DNA from 2 places in the Pseudoalteromonas sp. MB47 genome. Region 1 is predicted to be linked to the other one. Evidence: predicted binding sites of a transcription regulator. Region 1 holds the regulator's gene; the other holds the start of a gene.
The links. Region 1 encodes FliA, which starts transcription of late flagellar genes. Its sites were predicted from a motif close to CTAAAGNTNNNNNNNNNNNNGCCGATA; they were not measured.
Positions count from the first base shown of each region.

Region 2: pomA (flagellar motor protein PomA) is a predicted target of FliA. The motif match lies at 1,794-1,820, and genes of this name have one in related genera.

Region 1 is NZ_VFBD01000031.1:268,377-276,295, reverse strand. Features, by position in the region: gene flhF (flagellar biosynthesis protein FlhF) at 1-1,186, shown strand, start outside; gene IMPJCBKJ_RS19515 (MinD/ParA family protein) at 1,179-2,039, shown strand; gene IMPJCBKJ_RS19510 (RNA polymerase sigma factor FliA) at 2,066-2,776, shown strand; gene cheY (chemotaxis response regulator CheY) at 2,817-3,200, shown strand; gene IMPJCBKJ_RS19500 (protein phosphatase CheZ) at 3,218-3,985, shown strand; gene IMPJCBKJ_RS19495 (chemotaxis protein CheA) at 4,001-6,292, shown strand; gene IMPJCBKJ_RS19490 (chemotaxis response regulator protein-glutamate methylesterase) at 6,355-7,515, shown strand; gene IMPJCBKJ_RS19485 (flagellar motor protein) at 7,508-7,919, shown strand, end outside.
Region 2 is NZ_VFBD01000003.1:5,712-13,630, forward strand. Features, by position in the region: gene IMPJCBKJ_RS00325 (flagellar motor protein MotB) at 36-959, opposite strand; gene pomA (flagellar motor protein PomA) at 963-1,730, opposite strand; gene xseB (exodeoxyribonuclease VII small subunit) at 2,003-2,245, shown strand; gene ispA ((2E,6E)-farnesyl diphosphate synthase) at 2,250-3,137, shown strand; gene dxs (1-deoxy-D-xylulose-5-phosphate synthase) at 3,226-5,088, shown strand; gene IMPJCBKJ_RS00350 (collagen-like protein) at 5,308-7,476, shown strand; gene IMPJCBKJ_RS00355 (hypothetical protein) at 7,553-7,919, opposite strand, start outside.

The DNA.
Region 1 (7,919 bases):
ACGCCCTCGTTCGCCAGAGCTTGCGTCAATGTTTAGTCAATCTGGTATTGATACGAGTGAACACTATCAACCAAAAGAGCCAAGCTTTGAGCAGCAACAGCCTGAATATAAGCAAGCTCCTCGTTATCAATCGCAGGCAGCACCTCGTGTACAAACTCAAGCACATAGCTTAGGTTTTGATGACGATTTAGATTCTGGTTTTGATGATTTAGATTCACCAGCCGAGCACAAAAACTCAGCACCTGCGAATCAATCAGAAATGACGACCATGCGGGAAGAAATGAATGCGATTCGTCAATTACTTGAACACCAAGTATCTGGCTTAATGCAACAAGATATGGCTCGCCGCGATCCGACTCGTGCATGTATGATTGACCGCTTAGCGGGTATGGGCATTGAACGTGATGTTGCTGAGCAAATGGCCTGTTTCATTCCTGACGACGTATCACGTCAACAAGCGTGGCAAGCATTACTGCAAATGGTTGAAAACCAAATGCATACAACGAATAACGAAATCCTACGTCAAGGTGGTGTATTCGCATTAGTGGGCCCAACGGGTGTTGGTAAAACAACGACTGTTGCGAAATTAGCTGCACTGGGTGCACAAAAATATGGTGCTGATAAAGTGGCGTTGATCACCACTGATACATATAGAATTGGTGCCTACGAACAATTGGCTACTTATGGTCGTATTATTGGCTGTGGTGTTAAGCAGGTAAAAGATGCGAATGAATTAGCTGAAGTGCTATACCATTTACGTAATAAGCGTCTAGTATTAATAGATACAGCGGGTATGAGCCAACGTGATTTACGTTTAACTGAGCAATTAAACACCCTAATGCGTAATCAGCGTGTTGATATTCGTAGTTATTTAGTATTAAGTGCGACAGCACAGATAAATGTGTTGCAAGAAACCGTAAGACACTTTAAAAAGGTTCATCTAAGTGGCTGTATCTTCACTAAATTGGATGAATCTTTAAGTTTAGGTGAGATTATTAGTATAGCGATTCAAAATCGCCTGCCAATAGGGTATCTTACTAACGGTCAGCGTGTTCCTGAAGATATTCGCGTAGCGAATGCTGAAAAACTAGTGAAAAAAGCTGAACAATTGTATTTAAAACGAGCAAAAGCACAACATTCACGACGTCAAGCAGTAGCGTCGAACACAGTAGGGATGTATGATTAACACAGTATTAGATCAAGCAAGCGGCCTGCGCAAAATGAATCAAAATAATAATAGTGGCGTTAAAGTTATCGCTGTGACTGGCGGTAAAGGTGGAGTGGGTAAAACCAATGTTTCACTCAACACCGCAATCGCATTAGGGCAGCAAGGAAATCGTGTATTAGTACTAGATGCCGATTTAGGTTTGGCAAACTGTGACGTGATGCTTGGCCTTCGTGTTGAACGTAACTTATCTCATGTTTTGTCAGGCGAGTGTGAGCTTGACGAAATTCTCGTTGAAGGTCCTGCAGGTATAAAAATTGTACCAGCGACGTCTGGTTCGCAAAGCATGGTGGAATTAACACCATCTGAGCATGCAGGTCTTATTCGCGCTTTTAGCGAGTTAAACACCGAGTTTGATATTTTAATTGTCGATACCGCCGCAGGTATTTCTGACATGGTATTAAGCTTTTCTCGTGCAGCCCAAGATGTTGTTGTGGTTGTATGTGATGAACCTACCTCAATTACCGATGCTTATGCGCTTATTAAAGTGCTTAGCCGTGAGCATGGCGTATATAAATTTAAAATTGTTGCTAATATGGTGCGCAGTTTGCGTGAAGGGCAAGAATTATTTGCTAAACTTTCAAAAGTAACGGATCGCTTTTTAGACGTTTCAATGGAGTTGGTAGCTACCATTCCTTATGACGAGAACATGCGTAAATCTACGCGACGCCAAAAGGTGATTGTTGAATTATTTCCAAACTCACCAGCTGCGGTGGCGTTTAAAACATTAGCAACAAAAGCAGTTAAGTGGCCGATCCCTAATCAACCTTCTGGCCATTTAGAATTTTTCATTGAAAAACTAGTAAACGGCTAACTATGACAACATCGGTGAATAAAGCGATGGGATATCAATCAGCACAAAACTTAAATGCGATTGTTGAAAAACATGCCTCTTTAGTTAAAAAAGTGGCGTGCCATCTAATTGCTCGTTTACCTGCCAGTGTCCAACTCGATGATTTAATTCAATCAGGCATGATAGGCCTAATTGAAGCATCAAAAAACTTTGATGCTAGCAAAGGGGCTAGTTTCGAAACTTTCGCTGGAATTCGTATTCGTGGTGCGATGTTAGACGAAATTCGTAGAGGTGACTGGGCACCACGCTCAGTTCACCGAAATGCTCGCCTTGTGGCTGAAACCATTTCCGAATTAGAAAGCACGCTAAATCGTGAACCTAAAGATACAGAAGTCGCTGAAAAACTTGATATAACGCTCGATGAGTACCATCATATTCTACATGATGTAAATTCTAGTAAAGTATTAGGTATAGAGGACTTAGGCGTTGATGAAGACGTGATTACACCTGTAGGTCAGGATTTAGGACTAGACAAACCGTTTAATAACGTTAAAAATGAGCGGTTTAACCAGTCTCTATTAACGGCTATCCAATCGTTACCAGAAAGAGATGCACTTGTTTTGTCTTTGTACTACAACGACGAAATGAACTTAAAAGAAATAGGACACATACTCGATGTTAGTGAATCGCGTGTGAGTCAGATACATGGTCAGGCGATGATTAAGCTCAAAGCAAAAATCAATGACTGGATTAATTAGTAGTAAGTAAATATAGGTTCAAACCTCACCGGAGGATGTTTTGGATAAAAACATGAAAATTCTTGTTGTTGATGATTTTTCTACAATGAGACGTATCATTAAAAATCTATTAAGGGATTTAGGTTTTACCAATGTGCAGGAAGCTGACGATGGGTCAACAGCATTGCCAATGCTACAAAATCAAGAATTTGATTTTGTTGTAACAGATTGGAACATGCCAGGTATGCAAGGCATTGATTTGTTAAGAGCAATTCGTGCTGATGATAGCCTTAAGCATATTCCTGTATTAATGGTGACAGCTGAAGCGAAAAAAGAACAAATTGTTGCTGCTGCTCAAGCGGGTGTTAATGGCTATATCGTTAAACCATTCACTGCTGCGACACTTAAAACCAAATTGGAAAAAGTGTTTGAACGTTTAGGTTAATCTAAGGGGAGAGGCTTATGTCAGCACTAGCTGCGCCTCAAATAAGTTTAGAGCAAGCTCGTCAACTTGTTGAGTTTCTTGAAAATGGTGAACAAGAAAAAGCTGATCAGCTGATACTTGAAACAGCATCAAAAGAACAATCAGAGCTGTTTGCTGAAATCGGTAAACTGACGCGACAATTACATGAAGCGCTAAAAAACTTTGATCTAGATACTCGTCTTTCAGATTTAACTACCGATGCGATCCCAGACGCTAAGCAGCGCTTAAATTATGTTATGGAAATGACAGAAAGCGCCGCTAACAAAACCATGGATGCAGTTGAAGCTAGTTTACCTATAGCGCAACAACTTGCAGATGAAATAGCGACGATTAAACCAACGTGGGATCGTTTAATGAGCCGAGAAATAGAGCTCGGTGAGTTTAAAAAGCTATGTCATAGCTTAGATAATTTTATGAATAACTCGCATACTAAAACCGATGAGCTACAGGGCTTGATGACCAATGTGCTGATGGCACAGGACTATCAAGATTTGACGGGGCAAGTAATCCGTCGCGTCATTGAGTTAGTGCGAGAAGTAGAAGACAGTTTAATTAATCTCTTAACTGTGTTTGGCAGTCAAGAAGATGGTCATCAACAACAAGAAAAACAGGCCATAGAAAAAGCACCTGCGACAAGTGATACACTAGCAGGTCCTGAAGGGCCGATTATTGATAAAGACTCTCGTGATGATGTTGTCTCAGGACAAGATGAAGTCGATGATCTATTATCAAGTCTGGGCTTCTAAGAGGAGAGTAGCTGCATGAGCTTTGAAGTCGATGAAGATATTTTACAGGATTTCCTTGTTGAGGCAGGAGAAATCTTAGAGCTTTTGTCAGAGCAATTAGTTGAGCTTGAGAACAATCCCGAAGACAAAGATCTCTTAAACGCCATTTTTAGAGGCTTCCACACTGTCAAAGGCGGTGCAGGCTTTTTAAGCATGACTGAACTTGTTGATGCGTGTCACGGTGCAGAGAATGTTTTCGATTTATTACGCCAAGGTGTTCGCAGTGTCACTCCTGAGCTTATGGATGTTATTTTACAAGCTCTGGATACCATCAACGAAATGTTCGCAACGATTCAAAATCGTGAGCAACCAGAGCCTGCAGATCCTGCGCTTCTAGACGTTCTTCATAAATTAAGCCAACCACCTACAGCGGAAGAGCTTGCAGGTGAAGATGTATCAGTAGCAGACGATGTAGCAGTTGCACCTGAAGAACCTGCTGTTGAAGAGGCTGTTGTTGATGCACCTGAAGTAACAGCTAACACGGCAGCAGACAATATTGATGAAGATGATCCATTTGCGTTTGATATGTTGTTTGATGGCGGCGGTCTTGCTGATAGTAAGGCAGAACCACAGAATATTGATGAAATTACTGAAGATGAGTTTGAAAGCCTCCTCGATGAATTACATGGTAAAGGTCAAGGGCCAGCAGCGGCTGCTCCTGAAGCTATTAGCAGTGATAGTGATGATATCACCGATGATGAATTCGACAGTTTATTAGACGAATTACATGGTGTTGGTAATTTTGGTGAAGTAAAACAAGAAAATATAGCCAAACCTGAAACAGTAAAACCTGCACAACCAACTCCTCAAGCACCAGCAGTAGATACTACAAGCAGTGACTCAGACGATGAAATTAGCGATGACGAGTTTGAGGCGTTGCTTGATGAATTACATGGTAAAGGTACAGCTCCACAGTCTTTAGAAACGGCTGCGCCAGAAAAAGCGCCTGAACCACCTAAAGCTGAACCTGCAAAACCGGCACAGCCTGCAGCATCAAAACCGGCACCTACTCCTAAGCCTGCCGCAGCTGCACCTAAACCGGCTCCAGCTCCTGCAAAAGCACCAGCTGCTTCTGCTGCACCGAAAAAAGCGCCACCACCACAAGCTGAAACAACGGTTCGTGTTGATACCAAGCGCTTGGACGAAATCATGAACATGGTGGGTGAGCTGGTATTAGTACGCAACCGTTTGGTTAGCCTTGCAAATAACAGTAACAGCGAATCAATGGGTAAAGCCATCTCTAATTTAGATGTGGTAACTGCAGACCTGCAAGGTGCGGTGATGAAAACCCGCATGCAGCCAATTAAGAAAGTATTTGGCCGCTTCCCACGCGTTGTGCGTGACTTAGCTCGCAGCTTGAAAAAAGACATTAACCTGCAGCTGGTTGGTGAAGAAACCGATTTAGATAAAAACTTAGTAGAAGCGCTTGCCGATCCGCTCGTGCATTTAGTTCGTAACTCGGTTGACCATGGTATTGAAATGCCAGATGTGCGTGAAGCCGCGGGTAAACCACGTACCGGTACAGTCACTCTTTCTGCTTCGCAAGAAGGCGATCATATCTTATTGACCATTCGTGATGATGGTGCAGGTATGGATGCTGAGAAGTTGAAAAAAATTGCTATCAGCAAAGGTGTGATTGATCACGACCAAGCAAGCCGCTTGTCGGATACCGAAGCTTACAACTTAATTTTTGCGCCTGGTTTCTCAACCAAAGAAGAGATATCTGATATTTCAGGCCGCGGCGTCGGCATGGATGTAGTAAAAACAAAAATCACCCAGTTAAATGGCTCTGTCAATATTCAGTCAGAGCTGGGTGTAGGTACTGTATTAGAAATCAAGGTGCCATTAACACTGGCTATTTTACCGACTCTTATGGTTATTGTTGGCGAGCAAACATTTGCTTTACCACTTGCTGGTGTGAGTGAAATTTTCCATCTTGATTTAACTAAAACTAATGTCGTTGATGGTCAACTGACAATAATTGTGCGTGAAAAAGCGATCCCGCTTTTCTATTTACAACATTGGTTAGTAAAAGGTGCCAACCGCCAAGAGCGTAAAGCTGAAGGTCACGTAGTTATTGTGCAAATCGGTACTAAACAAGTGGGCTTTGTGGTTGACTCGTTAATTGGCCAGGAAGAAGTTGTTATCAAACCTTTAGATGCCTTATTGCAAGGTACGCCAGGCATGGCTGGTGCGACAATTACTTCTGATGGTGGGATTGCATTGATCCTCGACGTACCTAGCATGCTTAAACACTACGTTGGCTAATAATAAATAATAAAGTGCAGCGTTTAACTGCACTTTAAGTGATATAAAACAAGAGAGTGCCAATGGCAGTCAAAGTATTAGTTGTTGATGATTCAAGCTTTTTTCGCCGCAGAGTCAGCGAAATTTTAGAGCAAGACAGCAATATTCAAGTAATTGGTTTTGCCGTAAACGGTCGTGAAGCGGTCGATAAAGCCCGTGAATTAAAACCTGATGTAATTACTATGGATGTTGAAATGCCGGTTCTTGATGGCATTAGTGCCGTGAAAGAAATAATGGCAGCAACACCGACTCCTATTTTAATGTTCTCATCACTCACCCGTGATGGCGCAACAGCAACCCTAGATGCATTGGATGCTGGGGCCCTTGATTTTTTACCGAAAAAGTTCGAAGACATTGCACGCAATAATGAAGATGCAATCGCGCTTTTACAAAATAAAGTAAAAGAAATTGGTCGCCGTCGCATTTCTCGTTTCTCGCGCCCAGCACCTATTTCGAGATCAACTCCGACTCCTACACTAAGAAGTAGTGGCGCTACAAGCAGTAACGGTATTGTCCAGCCTGATCGCAGTTTTAGCCGTCCTGCTGCTGCAAGTTCGCCGGCTGCATCGTCATCGAATACGAGTAATATTCGCGCTTCGGGCAAGAAATATCAATTGGTTGCTATCGGTACATCAACCGGTGGACCTGTGGCACTGCAAACAATTTTGACTCAGCTGCCAGCTAATTTCCCACATCCTATTTTGCTTATTCAGCATATGCCAGCTGCGTTTACGCCAGCTTTTGCTGCAAGGCTAAATGGCTTATGCAAAATCAATGTTAAAGAAGCGCAAAATGGTGACCGTTTAGTGCCTGGCACCGCTTACTTAGCGCCAGGTGGCCAACAAATGCTAATAGAGGGGCGTGGTGGTTCTCGCACTCTGCGAGTATTTGAAGACGATAGTCCGCGTATTACTTACAAGCCGAGTGTTGATGTGACTTTTGCAAGTGCTGCAAAAACCTTCGGCGGTGATGTGCTAGCTGTAGTATTAACGGGCATGGGCGCAGATGGCCGTGATGGTGCGCGTATGCTTAAGCAAGTCGGTGCGACTATTTGGGCGCAAGATGAAAAAACCAGTGTGGTGTATGGTATGCCACAAGCTGTTGCTAATGCCGGCTTGGCGAGTGAAAGCTTAGCGCTTGCAGATGTTGCGAATCGTTTAACGCGTGAGACTGGTTGTGGATAAACTGTCTTTCCTTGGCTTAATTGTCGCAGTAAGTGCCATCGCCTTTGGTTATGCATTAGAGGGCGGGGTTGTTTCTGCACTGTTTAATGGTCCTGCGCTTATCATCGTGCTTGGTGGTACGCTTGGGGCTGTCATGCTTCAGACCCCAGCAAGTGTTTTTACTAAAACACTTAAGATCAGTCATTGGGTGTTTTTTCCGCCGTATCACGATATTGATGCAGCCATCGAGCAAGTAAAGCGTTGGTCACATAAAGCACGTCAAGAAGGTTACTTAGCCCTTGAGTCGGAAGCGCTGTCGCACTCAGACCCGTATGCGGCAAAGGGCTTGAGTCTACTTGTTGATGGGATTGATGAGCAAAAGCTTAGAGATACGCTTGAAATTGATTTAATGCTTGAACGCGAAC
Region 2 (7,919 bases), on a different contig from region 1:
ATTACATTTGTTAATGAGGCTTAACTTTAATTGATTTACTGCCTTACATCAATAGGTTCAGATTCGTGTGCTTTACCTTGCATAATAGAGATTTCAACACGGCGATTTCGCTTGCGATCTTCGTCGGTTACATTCGGTACTAGAGGCCTCGTTTCTGCGTGGCCGACTACCATCATACGGGACTTATCAAACCCTGGCGCTTTTTCCATTTCACTGGCAACTGCCACCGCACGTTTTGATGATAAATCCCAATTATTAGTATAAAGCTCATTCGATACTTGGAAGTCATCAGTGTGACCTGACACGGTTATTTCACCCGGCACATCTTTTAACAGCGTAGCAATATCACGAATAATAGGTTTAAATTTTGGCTGTAAAAAAGCACTACCCGATGGGAATGAACCATTCTCACGAATGCGAATAATAATTTGCTGGCCTAATGACTCGAGCTCAATCGCACCATCCATAATTTGCTGTTCTAGTTGCTGAGCAATTTTCTTCACAAGTTCATTTGTTTGTTCTTGATCAGCCGCAGAAATTGACTGTTCTAAAGCTTGTTGCTGAGCCGTACTTTGCGATTCACCACCACGTTTATTACCGCGCTGTTCTTGTCGACCACCGGCGGAGCTTTCGTCGCCAGCCTGAAACTCAAGCATTTGTTGCGTCATTTCTACGGTTTGTTGTTGAATCGTTTCAATAGGAGTAGGTTCAGGTTTACCCGGAGTGAACTCCATGGCAATGACAGAGGTTCCCTTTGGAATATCTTTTACTTCAATTTTATTTTGTACACCAAAAGCAAACTTCATGGAGCCGGCAATTTGCTTAAACTTCAGTACGTCCATTTCTGAGAAAGCAAGCAAGAGTACAAAGAAGCACATTAATAATGACATTAAATCTGCGAAGGTTCCCATCCAGGCGGGTAAACCCGGTGGTGGACATTTGCACTCTTCATCTGACATGCTCTACTCCTCGGTATCAACTTTACGTTTTGATTCGGCTAAGTAGTTTTTCAAAATACCTTCAATTACTTTCGGGTTCTGACCGTCTTGAATACCTAGCACCGCGTCAAGAATTAAGCGTTGATTAAGGGCTTCTTCGTCTTTACGCAGTTCTAGTTTTACCTGAATTGGAATAGCGACAACGTTTGCTAAGAAAGCACCATAGAGAGTTGTTAAAAGGGCAACTGCCATTGCTGGGCCGATTGCCTTTGGGTCATCCATGTTTGATAACATAGCAACCAGACCGATTAGCGTACCGATCATACCCATTGCAGGAGCAATATCGGCAAGTGATTTGAATAAACCAGCACCGAGTTCATGACGGTTAGCAGTAAGAGAAATATCTTTTTGCAGCGTGGCGCGAACGACATCAGCATCATGACCATCCACTAACATATCGACCCCTTTACGCATAAAACCGTTAGGGATTTCAGCTTCTTCTAATGCTAAGAAGCCACCTTTACGTGCTGAATCAGCTAATTCTACTGCTTTTTCAATTAATTCTTCCGGAGATTCGATTTTGAACATAAAAGCTTTTGCTGCCACTTTACCTATGCCCAAAAATTGCCCCATGGTGAAATTTGATAATACAATAAAAATCGAACCACCAAATACAATGACCACCGAAGGCGTGTTGTAAAACATTGCAACTTGGCCATCACTACTTAACACCATCGACATAGCAATTAAGCCTATGGCACCAAGAATACCTATTATGGTTGCTAAATCCACATACCCCTCCAGAGGAACAATTACACGATACACTCAAGTATCAAATTTTTATTATTAACTGCTTATCGGCAAGCAGTTGAAATACTTAAATCATTAAATGAATTAATTTTATTTTAATGTAAGATTTTTAAGCTACAAGTTTAAGCTGTATTTAAAATCGTAAAAATAGCATACTAAAAATGAATTATGCGTAAAAAAACACATCATTCTTTGACCTAGTTTAGCATTCCCCCTAAAATTGGCCTCACTTTCTAACAGCTATCGAGGCCACAATGGCAACAAAGAAACCAGAAAACTTAAGCTTTGAAGAAGCACTGGATGAATTATCTCAAATTGTTGCACAAATGGAGCAAGGTGAATTGTCACTGGAACAATCACTAAAACAATTTGAACGCGGCATTGCGCTAGCAAACGCTTCGTCTGGTAAGTTACAACAAGCCGAACAAAAAGTTGCCATTTTAATGGGTAACGATAGCCAAGCGCCTCTTAGCAATTTTGATTCAAACTTGGACTAATTAAGTGCAATTAAAAGAACAATTACAACGCGCTCGTGAAGACGTTGAAGCACATTTAAATCGCTATTTTGAACAGCCACTTAATACCGAAAAAAACATCAAAGAAGCCACCCACTACGGTGTTCTAAATGGTGGTAAACGCTTACGTCCTTACCTTGTATATGCAACGGGCCGGATGATGGGCGCGGACAAGGCCGATCTTGATATTCTTGCCGCCGCTATTGAGTGTATTCATAGCTATTCTTTAGTTCATGATGACTTACCAGCAATGGATGATGATGACTTAAGACGTGGCCGCCCTACCTGTCATATTGTCTATGGCGAAGCACAAGCCATACTCGCAGGTGATGCCTTACAAACACTGGCATTTGATTTAATTGCCAATCATCAATTTGCTGTTTCTGCGAGCCAGCAAGTAAAAATGATTGCCTCATTAAGCAAAGCCTCAGGTATTGAAGGTATGGTAGGTGGGCAAGCACTGGATATTGAAGCGACCGATAAAGAAATTACAGTTGCTCAGCTAGAGCGCATTCATCAGCTAAAAACGGGTGCCTTGCTTAATTGTGCAATTACACTCGGTGCATTGAGTGCAAAAAGCTGTGATGAACATACACTCGCGCAATTAAACATGTTTGGCCAAGCAATTGGACTGGCTTTTCAGGTACAAGACGATATCCTTGATGTAGAAGCTGATACTGAAACATTAGGTAAGCCACAGGGTTCCGATGTTGCTGCAAACAAAGCAACCTACCCTGCTTTATTAGGGATGGCAGGCGCAAAGCAAAAAGCACAAGATTTGCTGGCTCAAGCCCATCAAGCTCTTGAGGCTATTGATTACGACACCAGCGAATTGGCGAGTCTTGCAAGCTATATTGTTGAACGCAATTATTAATACCTAAAAAGAAAGACAAAATAACTAAAAAATCGGAGCGGCAATCGGCTATAATGCACTCTGGTTAGCGAAGGATGTATAAAAAATCATGACACTTGATAGTAGCAAGTATCCATTATTAAGTTTGGTTGACGAACCAGCACAACTGCGTGATTTAGCGCAAGACAAGTTACCTGCGTTTAGTAAAGAGTTACGCAAATACCTACTTAACTCGGTTTCGCAAAGTAGTGGTCATCTAGCATCAGGTTTAGGCACTGTTGAGTTAACAGTTGCACTGCATTATGTTTATAACACTCCTGAAGATCGTTTAGTATGGGATGTGGGTCATCAAGCATACCCGCATAAAATCTTAACGGGTCGTCGTGACCAAATGCATACTATTCGTCAAAAAGACGGTTTGCACCCATTCCCATTCCGTGAAGAAAGCCCATACGATACTTTCAGTGTTGGTCATTCGAGCACCTCAATTTCAGCAGCCTTAGGTATGGCCATTGCTGCAGAAAAAGAAGGTAAAGATCGTAAAACCGTTGCTGTTATTGGCGATGGTGCGATCACTGCTGGTATGGCATTTGAAGCAATGAATCACATGGGTGATGTTAATCCTAATGTGTTAATTATCTTAAACGATAATGAAATGTCGATTTCAGAAAACGTAGGTGCACTCAATAACCACTTTGCCCGAATTTTATCTGGCAGCTTCTACACCAATATTCGTGAAGGCAGTAAAAAGCTCCTTTCTGGTTTACCGCCTGTGAAAGAACTTGCTAGCCGCATGGAAGAGCACCTAAAAGGAATGGTCATTCCGGGTACGTTCTTTGAAGAGTTAGGCCTAAATTACATCGGCCCAATTGATGGTCATGATGTAAATATGTTGGTTGATACCTTACGTAATATGCGTAACCTTAAAGGCCCACAGTTACTACATATTAAAACGCAAAAAGGTAAAGGTTATAAGCCTGCTGAAGCGGATCCAATTGGCTACCACGGCGTACCAAAATTTGATCCGAGCATGTCGAAATTACCAAAATCAAAACCGGGTGCTGCCACATTCTCAAATGTGTTTGGTGACTGGTTATGCGATATGGCAGCCCAAGACGACAAGCTAATGGCAATTACCCCTGCGATGCGTGAAGGTTCAGGCATGGTGCGTTTTTCAAAAGAGTATCCTGCGCAATACTTTGATGTGGCGATTGCTGAACAACATGCTGTAACGCTTGCAGCAGGCCTTGCTTGTGAAGGGTTGAAGCCTGTTGTTGCTATTTATTCAAGCTTTTTACAACGCGCTTACGATCAACTTATCCACGATGTAGCATTACAAAACTTACCTGTTTTATTCGCTATTGACCGTGCAGGTATTGTTGGTGCTGATGGTGAAACTCACCAAGGCGCCTATGACTTAAGTTTTATGCGCTGTATTCCTAATATGATTATTATGGCGCCAAGCGACACTAACGAGTGCCGCCAAATGCTTTACACTGGCTACCAATGCAATCAACCTGTCGCTGTTCGTTACCCACGTGGTAGTGCCGGCAATTGTGATGTTGAATCAACAATGAGTGCGATTGAAATCGGTAAAGCGCGTAGTATCAAACAAGGTAGTAAAGTGGCCATCTTGTCGTTTGGTACGCTGTTAGAGAGCGCCAAAGTAGCCGCAGATGAGCTAAATGCAACAGTGATTGATATGCGCTTTATCAAACCACTTGATACTGAAGCTATTAATGAGTTACTTAGCAGCCATGATGTCATTGTTACTTTAGAAGACAATGCCATTGCAGGCGGTGCTGGTTCTGCTGTGAATGAATATTTGGCTGCAATCAAAGCCGATGTGACTATCTTAAATTTAGGTATTCCAGATGAGTTCATTAAGCATGGCACACAAGATGAAATGCACGCTGAGATGGGCCTAGATGCCAATGGCATCTTAACTCGCATTAAAGAGTTCATGGCTTAAAAACTATACGCAATTCATTAAAAAGGAGCCTCATGGCTCCTTTTTTATTATTTAAAACCATACACATAAAAAATAACTTACCTATTTTCTATTTTCTTGCATCCAATATCTTTAGCTAGCCGTTTATTCATTGAGGTTAACTCGTGAGCACGTATTTTGTCGTTAAACAATACAGGTTGTTTGTTCACATTTGATGGAATATTTAAAAGGTATAGACAAATGAATACGATTAAAAGTAAAGCTATTAAAGATCAACAACTCGCTAATTCAAAACTATCTAAGGTCATGTTTTCTGCCATTGCTCTTGCTGTGATGCTGGGTATTACAGGGTGTGATGGAGATGATGGTAAAGATGGTGCTATGGGAGCTCAAGGTGCAGCAGGGCTAGATGGTACTAATGGTGTCGATGGCCAAAATGGCGCTGATGGTCAAAATGGCGCTGATGGTATGAATGGCAACGATGGCGCTCCTGGCTTTGCATCAGCAACATTTATATTAGCGAACAATGGCTCAGATAATGCGGGCACTATCAACCTCATTGATCAAAATGCCGCTAAACTCACAACATTTAATACTGGTGCTAATGAAGGTGTTGTTTTCGATAGCTTAGGTAATTTAGTGCAAGCTGCTGATTCTGGAAATGGAGCACTGAGTACCGTATGCCAAGTGTTAAACCGTGCAGATGGCATGTACACCAATAATATTGATCGTACATTAACTGGCACAAACACCACACTTGTAAATCCGAAGGGCATACATATCTCTAATAAATATGGTCTTGTTTTTATTGCTGATTTCAATGCTATGCAAGTAACTGTATTTGGTAAAGAAGCTGCAGGCGATGTAGCACCATTAGCAACAACGGTAACTGATGCAACACCATGGGATCTTACGTACGATGAAAATAATGATCGTCTTTACGTCGCACTAACTAATGGTGATGTTGCTGTTTACGACAGTTATGTAATGGGTGGTTTTGCTGCAACACCAACTCGAACCATTACACCAAGTGATGAAACTGGTACAAAAATCTCAGTCAATATTCATGGTATTGCTTTAGATATGACTAGTAACAAGCTTGTGCTGTCTGATGTAGGTAGTGCATCTGATGCAACAGATGGTGCACTCTTTGTCATTTCAAATGCTGCTCAAGCAGATGGTATGGTAGCGGTTGACCGTCATATAGCAGGCCCAATGTCTATGCTCGGTAACCCTGTGGATATAAGTCTTACTGGCAGCGACTTGCGTGTGGCTGAAAAATCAAATGATGCAGTTTTAGTATTTAGTAATATATTTGCAGGCGAAAGTGGTGATGTATCACCAGATCTCATCACGCCAACAACAAAACCTGAATCAATAACAGAAACCGTTATGCATAATAATATGCAAGATAGCTCTGATAGTATTATGGTTAACATGCCCCTGCTCGGTGTAGCTGTTAGTAGTAATCCAGGAACAGTAGGTCCGACAACAGGTCAAATTAGTCGTTTAAACGCACCTTTAACAGCCGAACTGGCAACGTATAATGCAAATCAAACAATTGAAAGTGTGGCATTTGATAAGTCTGGCACCAGCTATGCAACATTTGATGATGCAGTTACATCGATGGGTGGTATCGTTATTTCAAACAAGGTTGCAACACAGCGTAACGGCGAAAGTTACGCAACCAACCAAGATAGAACAATCATGGGAGCAAGTACTGGTATTATCTCACCAAAAGGTATTGATATAGCTTCAGATACGGGCATGATTTTTGTTGCTGAATTTAATGCAACAACGCCTGGTGTTCTCATTTTCTCTAGCTGCGCAACAGGTGATGTAAGCCCATTAATGACCCTAACACCCAGTGCTAGTGCACGCCCTTGGGATGTAGACTATGATCCATCAACTGACAGAGCATTTGTTGCACTTACCAATGGCACTATTGCTGTTTTTGATGAAGTGAAAAGCAAGTGGATGTCAGGTATGACAACCATTACAGGTGAAGATCGTTTAATTACCCCAGCATCCGACGGCACTGCATTTGCTGCACCAACCAATATTCATGGTATTGATTACGACCCATTAAGTGACTCACTAATAGTTTCTGATGTTGGTTCTGCAGCCGATGCCACCGACGGGAAAATTTATGTGATTAATAGTGCCGCTATGGCCAGTGGTTTAACCAATGTAAGTGTAAATATCGCAGGTCCTGCAAGCCAATTAGGTAACCCTGTCGATATTATGTATACGGGTAATGATTTATATGTTGCCGAAAAATCAAATGGCCTAGTTATGCGCTTTGATAATATTTTAAATAGCCCTAGCGGTGACATTGCAGCAACGGTGAGCTACTCCTTTACCGCCCCAGAGTCTGTGGCTGTTTTACCAGCTTGGCTTAATCACTAACCATCAAAAGGTGTTTAGGTAACGAACGCCTCTGTTGGCCTCCAATGCCTTATCTAGCCCTAGATAAGGCATTTTTCTAATTACACATTGATCTAGGAACACGGAATACTATTGATTGACCAGTTCCATGTTGCTCAAAAAAGATCGTGCAAGTTTCACCACCACCACCACTACCGTTGATAATAGTGTTAGTAGCTCCAGATGAACCATTGAATCCTACAACACCTCCGTTCGAATTGGTAAACGCCCCTGTTTCATTCAATTCTGCTAACTTATCAAGAGTGCATTCATTATCAATGAGTGCAGGTCCTGTATCACTACCTTTTAGAGCAGACAAGGTCATTCCGGCAACTCTTGATGCTTCATCAATTACAGTGTAACGAGTACGTGGAGCACCATTAGAGTCATAAAGGTAGATTTCATAGTCAAAAACTAAACCATCT